4 regions of the Shewanella sp. MF08487 genome follow, and region 1 is predicted to be linked to each of the others. Evidence: predicted binding sites of a transcription regulator. Region 1 holds the regulator's gene; each other region holds the start of a gene.

Evidence for each region. Region 1 encodes sigma-54, which starts transcription at its own class of promoters, with help from an activator protein. Its sites were predicted from a motif close to GTTGGCACGNNNNTNGNNT; they were not measured.
Region 2: the regulator sigma-54 is predicted to act here: its motif matches at 1,483-1,501, upstream of ACRN9H_RS08010 (CsbD family protein).
Region 3: the regulator sigma-54 is predicted to act here: its motif matches at 1,337-1,355, upstream of ACRN9H_RS10220 (BON domain-containing protein).
Region 4: the regulator sigma-54 is predicted to act here: its motif matches at 1,259-1,277, upstream of flgA (flagellar basal body P-ring formation chaperone FlgA).

What each region holds. Positions count from the first base shown of each region.
Region 1 covers NZ_JBOZPB010000030.1:31,475-34,648, reverse strand. The annotation lists gene ptsN (PTS IIA-like nitrogen regulatory protein PtsN) at 1-334, opposite strand, end outside; gene hpf (ribosome hibernation promoting factor) at 337-624, opposite strand; gene ACRN9H_RS17410 (RNA polymerase factor sigma-54) at 653-2,131, opposite strand; gene lptB (LPS export ABC transporter ATP-binding protein) at 2,239-2,970, opposite strand; gene lptA (lipopolysaccharide transport periplasmic protein LptA) at 2,967-3,174, opposite strand, start outside.
Region 2 covers NZ_JBOZPB010000008.1:79,212-82,385, reverse strand. The annotation lists gene ACRN9H_RS08025 (sulfite exporter TauE/SafE family protein) at 1-66, shown strand, start outside; gene ACRN9H_RS08020 (ribosome recycling factor family protein) at 187-594, opposite strand; gene ACRN9H_RS08015 (DUF3297 family protein) at 801-1,046, shown strand; gene ACRN9H_RS08010 (CsbD family protein) at 1,221-1,412, opposite strand; gene ACRN9H_RS08005 (alpha/beta hydrolase) at 1,852-2,934, opposite strand; gene ACRN9H_RS08000 (cyclophilin-like fold protein) at 2,915-3,174, opposite strand, start outside.
Region 3 covers NZ_JBOZPB010000012.1:38,018-41,191, forward strand. The annotation lists gene ACRN9H_RS10210 (sigma-54 interaction domain-containing protein) at 1-402, opposite strand, end outside; gene ACRN9H_RS10215 (glutamyl-tRNA reductase) at 649-1,125, shown strand; gene ACRN9H_RS10220 (BON domain-containing protein) at 1,391-1,948, shown strand; gene ACRN9H_RS10225 (hypothetical protein) at 2,204-2,989, opposite strand.
Region 4 covers NZ_JBOZPB010000002.1:121,362-124,535, reverse strand. The annotation lists gene ACRN9H_RS01920 (CheR family methyltransferase) at 1-189, opposite strand, end outside; gene ACRN9H_RS01915 (chemotaxis protein CheV) at 288-1,208, opposite strand; gene flgA (flagellar basal body P-ring formation chaperone FlgA) at 1,414-2,121, shown strand; gene flgM (flagellar biosynthesis anti-sigma factor FlgM) at 2,195-2,518, shown strand; gene ACRN9H_RS01900 (flagella synthesis protein FlgN) at 2,521-2,946, shown strand; gene ACRN9H_RS01895 (LPP20 family lipoprotein) at 3,069-3,174, opposite strand, start outside.

The DNA.
Region 1 (3,174 bases):
GCTGCTGACATTGGTCAGCAGGCACCAGTAATGCAAATAAAATATCAACCGGTTGCTTATCAATAGCATCAAATGCAATTGGCTCTTCGCACTTAATAAGTACGGCAATGGGCTTATCTATATCGGCTAATCGACCATGTGGAATGGCGATACCGTTACCTATACCTGTGCTCCCCACCTTTTCGCGCGCCACTAGGCTTTCGAATATCTCTTGAGATGAGAGGGTCGGGTACTGGGCAGCGACTAGGTCGCTGATGAGTTCCAGTACTTTTTTTTTGCTGCCCGGAGTGGCGCAGGTCGTGCACTCCGGCCGCAGTATGCTACAAAGTTCCATTATTAGTGTTTTGTTAACTTCTCTTTGTGTTTAATAACCTGACGATCAAGTTTGTCTATCAGGGCGTCTATAGCTGCATACATATCAGTATGCTCGGCAGTAGCAAATACTTCACCACCGATGAGGTTTATCCTCGCTTCAGCAATTTGTTTTATTTTCTCAACATTGAGCACAACGTGCACATTATTGATCTGTTCGAAATGGCGTTCAAGTTTTGAAAACTTTTCTTCTACATATGCGCGTAACGATTCGGTAATTTCAATATGGTGCCCAACTAGGTGTATGTGCATAGAAACGTCCTCCGATATTCACTGTAGGTTATAAACTCTTACGCTGATTAGAAGGGGGAATAAGCATGGCTTCTCGATATTTCGCAATGGTTCTGCGTGCTACATTTATTCCCTGTTCTGCCAGAAGTTGTGCCATCTTACTGTCACTTAATGGTTTTTTCTGATTTTCTGCTGCAACCAGTTTTTTAATAAAGGCTCTGATTGCCGTTGATGAACATTCACCACCATCATCCGTACCAACATGGCTAGAGAAGAAGTATTTTAGTTCAAAAAGCCCCTTTGGGGTATGCATGTATTTTTGGGTGGTCACCCGCGAGATGGTGGACTCATGCATCTCGACTGCTTCGGCAATATCGTTAAGTACCATAGGTTTCATCGCTTCTTCACCATATTCAAAGAAGCCTTGTTGGTATTGGACAATACAGTTCGCCACTTTCAGCAGGGTATCGTTGCGACTTTCTAAACTTTTAATAAACCATTTAGCCTCTTGCAGATGCCCACGAATAAATTGGCTGTCGGCTTGGTTTTTAGAGCTGCGCGCCATAGAGGCATAATGTTGATTTACATTGATTTTAGGCATGTTATCAGGGTTAAGTTCAACGACCCAGCGGCCATTTTTCTTTGACACTGATACATCGGGAATAACATATTCGTCCTCGTTGGGGGTAATCAATAAACCCGGGCGAGGATTAAGAGTTTGGATGAGCGTTATGCCGTCTCTTAACTCATCTTCTTTGAGCTTAGTCTTACGCATCAATAATCTAAAGTCACGTGCCGCAATGAGATCTAAATGATCTTTAATCAGCATGCGGGCGTTATCAAGATGGGGCGTATCGGGCGCAAAGTGTGACAGTTGGATCAGCAGGCATTCGCTTAAATCTCTGGCGGCAACACCTATTGGGTCGAAATGTTGAATACGTTTAAGCACGGCTTCGACTTCGTCAAGTTCGACCTCTGGGTTACCTATAGCTTCCAGAATTTCTTCAGTGCTTTGAGTGAGATAACCTTGATCGTTTATTGCTTCGATAATGGCGGTCGCAATGGCTAAATCGGTTTCAGAAAAGGGGGTGAGATTTTTTTGCCATTCTAAGTGCTCATATAAACCGTCGCTAGTCTCACCTTGAAAGGGCATATCGTCTTCGCGACTCCCACCTGGACCTGAGTTAGGTGACGCGGTAAATACTTCATCCCAAGTCGTGTCCATGGGAAGATCGTCCGGCATGGATTCTTGAGTTAAAGATTCTGCGGTGTCGACGGTAGAGCTGTCTTTTTCTGGTGGCGGAGCGACGGATTCACTGAAATCGGTATCCGATAGCGTTTGGTTTACAGGGTCTTTAGTTGCGTCGAATTGATCCTCTTCCAGCTCGAGAAGGGGATTAGAATCTAAGGCTTGCTGGATCTCTTGCTGCAGTTCTAATGACGATAGTTGCAACAGACGAATTGCCTGCTGTAATTGTGGCGTCATGGTTAACTGTTGACCCAGTTTGAGCTGGAGTGACGCTTTCATGTTACCGCAGATCCCTAAGTTATTATTGTTAGATGGGGTCGCTGATTACCCTCTTGAGTCGAGCCGGATGGTGGTATAATTAACGACCATCGACTCCCTTTGGTTAACTATAGCCTGAATTGTTCACCTAAGTACACAGCCCTAACCTGCTGATTGTCTAAGATCTCTGCCGGAGTTCCTTCTGCGATTAGGTTTCCGTGACTGACAATATAGGCATGTTCACACACATCTAATGTCTCGCGAACATTGTGGTCGGTAATTAGTACACCAAGGCCACGACTTTTAAGCTGCTCAATAATTTTCTTGATGTCGATAACTGAAATCGGATCGACGCCAGCAAAAGGTTCATCAAGTAAAATGAACTTAGGATTAGCTGCTAAAGCCCGTGCAATTTCTACACGGCGACGCTCGCCACCAGACAACGACATACCTTGGCTGTCACGTATATGGGTGATATGGAACTCTTCAAGCAGATGTTCTAATTCTTCATCTCTTTGTTCTTTCGTTAATTCTTTGCGAGTTTGTAGTACAGCCATAATGTTGTCATGTACGCTCAGCTTACGAAAGATACTGGCTTCCTGCGGTAAGTAACCAATGCCTTTGCGGGCACGTAAGTGCATAGGGTCAGCGGTTAAATCATGATCATCGATAAAAATATGTCCTTTATCGCTCTTTACCAACCCGACAACCATGTAAAAGGTCGTGGTTTTACCGGCTCCGTTTGGGCCGAGTAGACCAACAACTTGACCGGTTTTTACCGTCAAACTGACATCTTTAACGACTTGGCGGCTCTTATAACTTTTCGCTAAGTTTTGTGCTCTTAGAGTGATCTGTGTCATTGAGGATCCTGCTTTTTAACAGGTTTATCAGTTGGCGTATTAGGCTTTACATCATCTTGATAGCTTTCTGGCTGAATAATTGTGATCACGCGATCGTCACCGCTGCCAGTACTTTCGGCAATTAATTTTTGTTGGATAATATTGTAGCGGATCAAATTTCCTCGGACTTGGCTACCCGCCTGATCTAATGAAGCTAACCCTTTG
Region 2 (3,174 bases), on a different contig from region 1:
AAGGTGTTTGCCGTGTTGCTTATCTTACTGAGCGTCAAAATGATGTGGTCGGTAATATACGCCTAACTCTGCAGGGATTTGGTTTAAGCGAGGTTTTGAACTAGAGCCTGATAAAGTGTAATAAACAATTGAAAAAATTATAAAATATTAGCCACGAGGCGCTATGATTTGCCGACCAATAGCCGACTACCAAGAGTCGGCGTTAAAGCGTGCCAATCTGGCTTCTGTAATAGTGCATTGAGTCAGCTGCATTAATTCACCCAAGGTGATTGCAGGGTTTTCAGTGATCAGTCGAATGAGCTTAGCCTCTAATGGCTCAAGTTTATCGGTATGTTGCAGCAGCGCCGTTGTCAGCTTTTGGATAAGATAGCGAAACGCCCCCTCTACTGTTTGGTTTGTTAATTGCTCAGCTTGTAGATGGGCGGTGTAGGATTGAATGTTAATCGCGCCGCCTACAATGCACCAATTTCTTGAACGACGAACACGCTTAAGCTCGCAATCATATTGTTTGGCTATCGCTTGGGCTTGTTTAACCGTATCGCGCCCAATTCGATGAATAAGCGAGGGCAGCAAAATAGTAATATTGTCGGTCATGGAAGTATCGGCAAAGCCTACTCGCTAAAATCAATGCGCCGAAGTGTAGCCTGCCGCTAGCGGTTCTGAAACTAAAGAAAATGATCGCCCCTCACACTATGACTAACACGATTTATTTCGTGCAGTTAACGTCTTGAGCATAACGCTGCTATTGCCTACAATAGCGCACGCATTTTTTTCACGATAGATAACGACAGACCACGACTATGAACGACACAACTGCACAACCGACTTTACCCGATCGCCTTTCTGTTAACCCACGTAGCCCACATCATGTGGCTGAAATTTTCGAGTATGAAATTGGGATTAAGCTCAACGGCAAAGAACGTTTTGATGTCGAAGAATATTGCATAAGTGAAGGCTGGGTAAAAATCCCAACCAAATCATTAGATCGTCGCGGCCAACCGCTAACCATGACAGTAAAAGGCACAGTTGAAGCGTTTTATCGCTAATACAAGTGTTATTGCTGTTGATGTAGTGTCTAATAACATTAGGTCATTACACTCAAGTTTCTCCAGCATTTTGGGCAGTCAAGTGTCAAATGTAACGAGGGATTGGAGATATTAGGCGGGATTGATGAGGGGCCAAATAATAGCCCCTCGCTTTATCAGCTTAAAATGACATGATTACAAGTGTGACTTTTCAAACTCTTTTTTCGCTTCATCTTTAGCCATACCATATTTTTCTTGCATCTTGCCTTGAAACTTTTCGAGATTGCCATCAATTTCAAGTAAATCGTCGTCAGTTAATTTGCCCCAATTCGCTTTAAGCGTACCCGAAACCTGTTTCCACTTACCTTGCACTATATCGTTATTCATAATGTTGATTCCTTGGTTAGTTAGAAAAATGCTAATCTTATCTTGTACTAAACATTTACACATAAAAGCTTATCAAGTCCCATGCCAAAATATAAGCAAATGATTTATATATGAAAATTATATTTAAGCGAAAATAAAAAAATATTTAAGTGTAACTGTTACATGCAAACGGGTAATAGTTGCAAATAGTAATTTGGCAATGAATACTGTTGCTCGTCATTAGTCATAATAATATTATCCAACAACAAGCTACTTTAATTGCAATGATTTTTATTGAGCCCATTTGATAACAGAAATATAAACTCACTGATATTGTTTACTTAAGTTCCTCATCGGCAGTACTCACACAAAAAACAAAAAACGTGGTTAAAGTAATAAAGCTACAATCACTTAATGTTGAACTAATCGACTGCATTTTCGGAGTAATCCGATAAACGATTTATAAGTTTTTGCTAAAAAACTCATTCAATTTATCCCATGGAATAAGCGCAGTTCTGTCATACAAATCAACGTGGCCGGCGCCTTTAACATAGTAAAGCTCCTTTGGCTCACCCGCTAATCGGTAAGCGTCTTCACTAAACTCCTTTGAATGCGCCTTATCGCCAGTAATAAACAACATTGGCCGTGGTGAGATGGTGTCAATGTCGTTAAACGGGTAGAAGTTCATAAACTTTATGTTGCTGGTCAGCGTTGGGTGAGTGGTTAACTGTGGTGACGAGCTTGCTGGCGTATATTCGCCCCGTGGCGTGCGATAAAAATCGTAAAACTCCCGCTGGATTGGATGGGTATCCTTATCTAACTGATGCACTGTCCCGCTGGTATATTCAATTTCACCGCCGCCGAACTCAACATCCCGCTGTTTCGCCGCGGCTGCGATAAGCTTTTTACGTTGTTCAACAGTTTGTGAGTGGTTTAGGCCATGACGATTTACTGCGCCCATGTTGTACATGCTCACGGTAGCGATAGCTTTCATGCGCGGGTCAATCTTGGCCGCACTAATCACAAAACTGCCACTGCCACAAATACCCAGCACGCCGATGCGAGTTCGATCTATTAACTTATTTGTGCCCAGATAATCGACCGCAGCACTAAAATCCTCGGCGTAAATATCGGGCGAAACCGCATTACGGGGTTGGCCTTCACTTTCGCCCCAAAATGACAAGTCTAGCGATAAGCTAATAAATCCTTGTTCCGCCATTTTTGTGGCATATAAATTAGCACTTTGCTCTTTTACCGCGCCCATTGGATGACCGACGACTATCGCTGGATGAGTCATTTTTTTATCGAGGTTTTTGGGGATAAACAGATTGCCTACAACCTCCATATTATATTGATTTTTAAATGTCACCCGTTGCATAGCCACGCTATCGCTTTGGTAGAAATTATCGGCGCCATTAGACATATCCTGCGCGCATGCAGGCAGACTTGCCGTTGATAACAGGCCCAGCATTATTATTGCTTTAGTGATTTTATTTAAATTTTTCATATACATTGTAGGTTCTCTATTCTTCATCATCGCCATTTTGTGCTAGCTCTATTCGTACTTTGATATCACTGTCGCCCATGAGAGCTTCAACACTCCCTTCAATTTGACCAAGGCGGATGAGTCCGCGCGAATAATCAAAGCCGTGATAGAAAAGAGCCAAGTTCCCCCAAGGCGCAAAATACGCAATGTCGCCCACTTTGGGGGTATAACCTTCTGGCGCATCTTTATGCGAAAGCTTTGCCGGTAAATCGGCAATTTTCTCGGTGCCGTTATAAT
Region 3 (3,174 bases), on a different contig from region 1:
ACTCGAAAAAGGTCGTGGGCGGTGGACGGAGGTCGACACTAAATACTGTGCAAACTCAGCTAAAGTATCGCTAATGAGCGCCATATCGTAGGGCTGGCGAAAATGGTAACCCGCGCACTGGGACATTAATTTATCAAGATGCGGATTAGGTTGCCCATCAGACAGAAAGATAAACTCGATATGTGTCATCGCAGCACTTTCTATTAAGCTTAAATAATCTTCATGGCTCAGGCGGGGTAACTCTATAATTGCTACATCAATACGATTCGACTCAAGTTGTGCTAGCCAAGAGATATCATCAACACTGCGTAATTTATTAAACTCTTTTGCTCCCTCAAGTTGGATTAAGGCTTGCTCGCTGCCAATGTCATGCAGATGATAAAAAAGTGTGGGTCGAGTCATGCGAGTTTCACTCCCTGTGTGTAGATAGCAACTGTATGTTAACCGTGAAATTTTAACAATAAGAGCGGTAATAGTTTCCTAATCAAAAGCGTTAATCTAGCGTTAATCTAGTGTGTATAAAAAATATCATTCTAAAAATCAGCCTCTTAAAATATCACTTAAAAAGAGAACAAAAAATGCATGGTAGCTGAACAACATTCAATTATTTACTAAGCATGTTAGCTACACGCATTAAGGAGGCACATTATGAAGTCTAATGTTGTGCAACATCAGACCGATATCAACGCAGACATCATGTTAATTGATGAGATTGTGACATCTAGTCAGCATAGCTTGAGGTTTTACACTCACGCTATAACGGCGATTGACGACTACAATCTGAAACGTATTTTTTCAATGCAGATACATATCTACCAACGAATATTGGCACTGCTGGATCCACCACAACGGCGAATTATACTATCAAATACAGCATACCTAGCCTTGCCAGCGTACGGGGGACATACACAGCATACGACTTACGCACAGGCACAAATCTTACTTCAACAAGATTGTTGGCATAAGGGCGTCGCCCACTTAATTGAACTTGAACAATGCAGGTTAGTACAACTAAAACATGCCGTTAAACAAGTCTATCAACCTCATATTGCCCAAAAGCTTGCCGATAGTGCCGCTTGGCTACAAAGCAGTTGTGATGAAATGATCTCTTTTTGCCGACGTTAACATTCGAGTTCGCCTTAGGCCATACCGCACACAAAGTGCGGTTTTTTATTACTTAAGGTTTATATTTCACTGACGCCCACGCTCCCACAGCTGAAAAACTGCGATGCAACAATTACATTGAGTCGGTAAAAAAGACCGAAAAGAATAGAAGAAAAATAAACTTAATATCCGTAAAAATAAAAAATGACTTTAAAATCAATCAAATATAAAAGATGGCACGATTCGAGCATTATCTTTATTCAAGAAAACAACGGAGGATATTCTTATGAAAACCACAACTGTAGCAGCATCAATAATTGCGACCTTACTTGTCGGTTCAATCAGCTTAAATGTCGCCGCTCAAGACTGGAAAGATGGGGCTAAAGATGCATGGATCGATGGTAAAGCAGAAACCACTTTACTGCTTAACACTAACCTGAATTCCTTTGACATCAATACCGATGTGAAAGACGGTAAGGTGACACTAACAGGTAAAGTAGAAAGTAGCGTAGATAAAGCACTTGCCACTGAGTTGATTAAAAGCTTAGACGGCGTGAAAGATGTTGATAACCAACTAACAGTGATGAATGAGAAAGAAGGCACGAGTGAAGTTGTCGCCACTTTAACCGATTCTAAAGTTGCTACCGTCATCAAAACTCGTTTACTATTTTCAACCGATGTTTCTGGTACCCAGATTGATGTTAATGTCGCCAATGGCGTTGTTACTTTAAAAGGTGAGGTTGCGAGCGATGCTGAACGTCAGTTAGCACTTAAAATCGCTGAAAATACCGACGATGTGAAAAAGGTCGTTGATAAGATTAAAGTGGTTAAAAAAGCCTCTTAGAACTCACGAATACTCGCAATTTTAACCGTACATAAATGTAGATTATTTTTTAGAGTACCTCATAAAAAAGAGTCATAAAAAACCAGCCTAGGCTGGTTTTTTTATGCTTACTCCACACATAACTCTTAGTTAACCTACTCACCTTAAAATATTTTACCTGACAGATACAAAGCATACGTTTAAACGTGACGCGACTAATAACCATGACATCTACTCGTAGCTGGACTCTGTAATCAAAGGTGGCCAAGCACTTAGTTAGTGTATGCCGGTTTCGCTCACATTCACCTCTAAGGTTTTAACGATTTCAGGATTAGCTGACATAGGTTGATTTGGCGCCCTATCCCGATAAGTGACTAACAGTTTATAGGGTGCTTCGAAAGGATAGATAGGCTCAATGCTCTCAATTTCAATTCTATCGCCAAGCATCACACTGTTTAAATGTTTCAGGCTTTTGTATTCATAATCAAGATTAAAAAATCCAAGATACCAAAATGCTCCCGAGCCTTGGGTCGTAACTATAAAGGGGGCAACAAAAGGCATAATCTGCACTGTAGGATCGTCTTGAATTGGAGCGCTACTCTGGGTATCTGGCTCAAGGGCTGGATCAAAATTAAGCGGTGTGATACGCAAATAATCAAATAACACTCGACCTTTTACCTCACCATCTTGATAATCTCCTATAGCCAAATCTGTCTGATTAATCTTAATAAAATGGGTCAATTCAACAGGCTTAGCACTTTCAGGTAAAATAACGTTAAAAGAATTAACTATCTGTAAGTTAAAGAGTTTTGACATCACTTCCGATGCATTGACAACCGATTCACTATCAAAAAATGTTGCCGATTCAACGTCTCCCGCTTGCGGTTTTATGGGTTGCTCCGCCATAACCTCATTAACAGCGCTGTCATCGAACATCACCTGCTCTTCTTCAATCTCACCATAAAGATCATCACTGGTCAGATTAAAACGGTAAATACCCGCAGCGAGTATGCTCAATATCACTAAGGTTGCAGTTATGGTTAATTTTGAAAACATACTTATTTTATCTCCCCCAATCACGCTCTTGGCGCGCTACGTTTTAAACACTGATAAACATCAAATCAATGCTGGTGCAGTATTACAGATAGTGGACTAAAACGGTGCGGGGAAAAATCAAAAAAGTAAAAAATATTTTATATTTTGGTTAGACTGAGTTCACTTATGTACTTGGAATGACCAAGAAATTA
Region 4 (3,174 bases), on a different contig from region 1:
TGTCGGCTTCATCGAGTGCTTAACCACGTCAGACAAGGATGGCAGGTTATATTTCCCCATCAAAGGAGCTAAACGGCTGCGCACAAGATATTGCTTATTCTCACCCAGTACGATGCCGCTATGTTGCTCTAAGAACAACCTAAATTGATTATATTCAGCTTCAGCGAGTGATTTATTTGGCACATTCACATCCTAAATCTTATAGCGTGCACTAAAATCAGTGCAAAACTATTATGTTATGAATCGAGATTATAGCGTAAAGCTTACCGAGGTACTAACCCACAAATTTATAAGCTCAAATGCTTATTCACCGCAGCCGCGAGCTCGTCGGGGTTAAACTTAGCAATAAAGTCATTTGCGCCGACTTTTTGAACCATTGCCTGATTGAACACCCCACTTAATGAAGTATGTAGCACTACTTTGATATGTTTTAATTTTGGATCATCTCTAATTTCAGCGGTCAAGGTATAGCCATCCATCTCTGGCATCTCAATATCTGAGATAATAAGTGGAATTTCATCAGCAACATTATCCATCTCTTTGGCGATTTCTTTAAGCTTATTTAATGCTTCTCGACCATCTTTTGCTGTATCAATTTGTAAATTTAATGATTCAAGTGAGCGAATAATTTGTTTACGTGCTACGGCAGAATCATCGATTACCATAATATGGTAGTGTCGATTTCTATCTAGAGTTAGCTTCTCATTTACCTCTTCACTGATAGCCGTTTTTACGGGTGATATCTCATATAGTATTTTTTCCACATCGAGAATTTCAACTAATTCACCTTCAATTTCAGTCACGGCTGTCAGGTAAGAATTGCGGCCTGCGCCTTGTGGTGGCGGCATAATGGCTTCCCAATTCATGTTGATAATACGCTCAACTGAACTGACTAAAAAACCCTGAACGCTACGGTTATATTCCGAAATAATAATAAAACAGTTTTCAGTGCTGGTTAATGGCCGACCGCCAGTTGCTGCACTCAAATCGATAACAGAAATAGTCGTACCGCGAATATGAGCGACACCTTTTACATTCGGGTTAAGTTTAGGCAAAGTGGTCAGTGGTGGACACTGCAGTACCTCTTTAACCTTAAAAACGTTAATCCCAAAACGCTGACGACCATTTAACTTAAAAAGCAGCAGTTCTAAACGGTTTTGACCAACGAGCTGAGTTCGCTTGTTGACTGAATCAAGAATACTCGACATAACTCTGCCTTGTTGTTCTGTTTATGTACGGCCCTATGACTCAGGTGAGTATAGGCATATTAATTGCTTACGTCTTATCTATCGATAAACCTAGTTGAAGTTGAGTCAATCTTCTGGCAGTTGTCTAAATAACTCAGACAATGACCAGCTTCGAACTTTATAAAAGTATAGGTGTATTCTAGCGTTACGCGCTAGTCTCTTCATTATGAAAGTAAATTTAGTCTATTTTTTGTGTATTATTGCCATATTAACGCCCGCCTCTGCGAGCGCAGAGTCGATTGTCCCCACCATATCGGCCATATCAGAATTAGCTAAAGCGCTTATTGTTGAAAAAGTATCAGCGCCAGCCAATGCTAGGGTCAGTATTACGCCGCAAATAGTTGACGCAAGAATGTTACCGTCACAATGTTCGTCGCCTATTAATATCGAAATGGCGAGCGATAGAGAAATTAGTCGCAATAACACTCTCAAAGTGAGCTGTGACACGCAAGACTTAGCCTACCCATGGCAAATATATATATCGGTACGTGTCGATATATTATTTCCCGTTGTTGTTTCAACAGAAACCTTAGCTCCCGGTGAACTCATCTCACCCAGTCAGGTCGAAGTACGTTACATCGAGCAAAATAGTTTAAGAGGGGCTGAATTTGATGACCCTAATAAATTAGCTGGAGTACGCGTAAAGCGACGAGTAGCAAAAAATTCTCCTATATTGAGCAACAACTTATGCTTCGTTTGTAAGAATGACTCAGTATCTATCCATGTGCGTTCTAACTCTTTCGAACTTAAAACAGCGGGAGAAGCTCTGCAAGATGGGAATAAGGGCGATCGGATAAGAATCAAAAATAGCAGTTCAAACAAAGAACTCGATGCTATAGTCACGGGCATTGGCGAAGTTGAAGTAAGAATGTAAAATAGTCTAAAGCTTTCTTATAAGCTGCCGATACCCAGTTAAGAAATCCCGAATACACACGCTGGAGCTAAAAATGGCCATAGACATTAGCAAACTCAATACTGCAACCACTGCACAAGTTCGAGCTGGGGCAACTAAAGCCAGCAATGAACAACCGGCTCAAGTTGCAACAAAATCAACAACACCGCAAAAAAGTGATTCTGTGGTTATTACGGCCCAAGCACAACAACTACAAAAAGCTCAGTCTAAAATGGCGAGCCTTCCTGAAGTTGACCAAAAGAAAGTCGCTGAAATTAAACAGGCTATTACCGAAGGTCGTTACAAGATTGATCCTGAAAAGTTGGCTGCTAATATTGCAAGTTTTGAAGCCGAACTTAATGACTTAAATAAAGAGTAACTATGACAGCAATAGCTAAACTGGTAGATCAACAACACGCCCATTTGGCTGTACTTAAGCAAATCATACTCAAGGAAAAGGGCGCTTTGGCTGACCAAAACGCCGATTTACTGCTGTCACTAGCTAGTGAAAAATCACAATGCTTGAAAGATCTAAAAGCTAATGATGACATTTTAGCCGCACACAGTGATAAAACACAGCTCACCCAGCAGGCAGAACTTATCCATAAAATGGATATTATTAAAGCAGCATTGACTGAATGCAAAGAGCTTAACGAACAAAATGCCAGTTTAATTGAGATGAATTTAGCCAGTCTAAATCGTTTTGCACAAGCTTTACAAGCAAGTAGAAATGCGACTAGTCTCACTTATAACGACAAAGGTAAAACCTCAACTATTTCGAGCTTAGGCAATGATTTAAAAGCCTAGCAAGCGTATTCCCTTTAATATTCATTATCTTACGCTCAGATTATAACCCTCGCGATTTGTGTATAAAGAAAAGCCGCGTAAATACGCGGCTCAATCGTTCATGTTAGGAAGACTCTAAACAGCTAAAAATAAGTCACTTCTTTCACCTTTTGTGGACGACTCTGTTGCTGGTAAAGTGCCCAAACCTGAGAAAAATCAAGCTCTAACTCTGTGACATAATGTTCACCC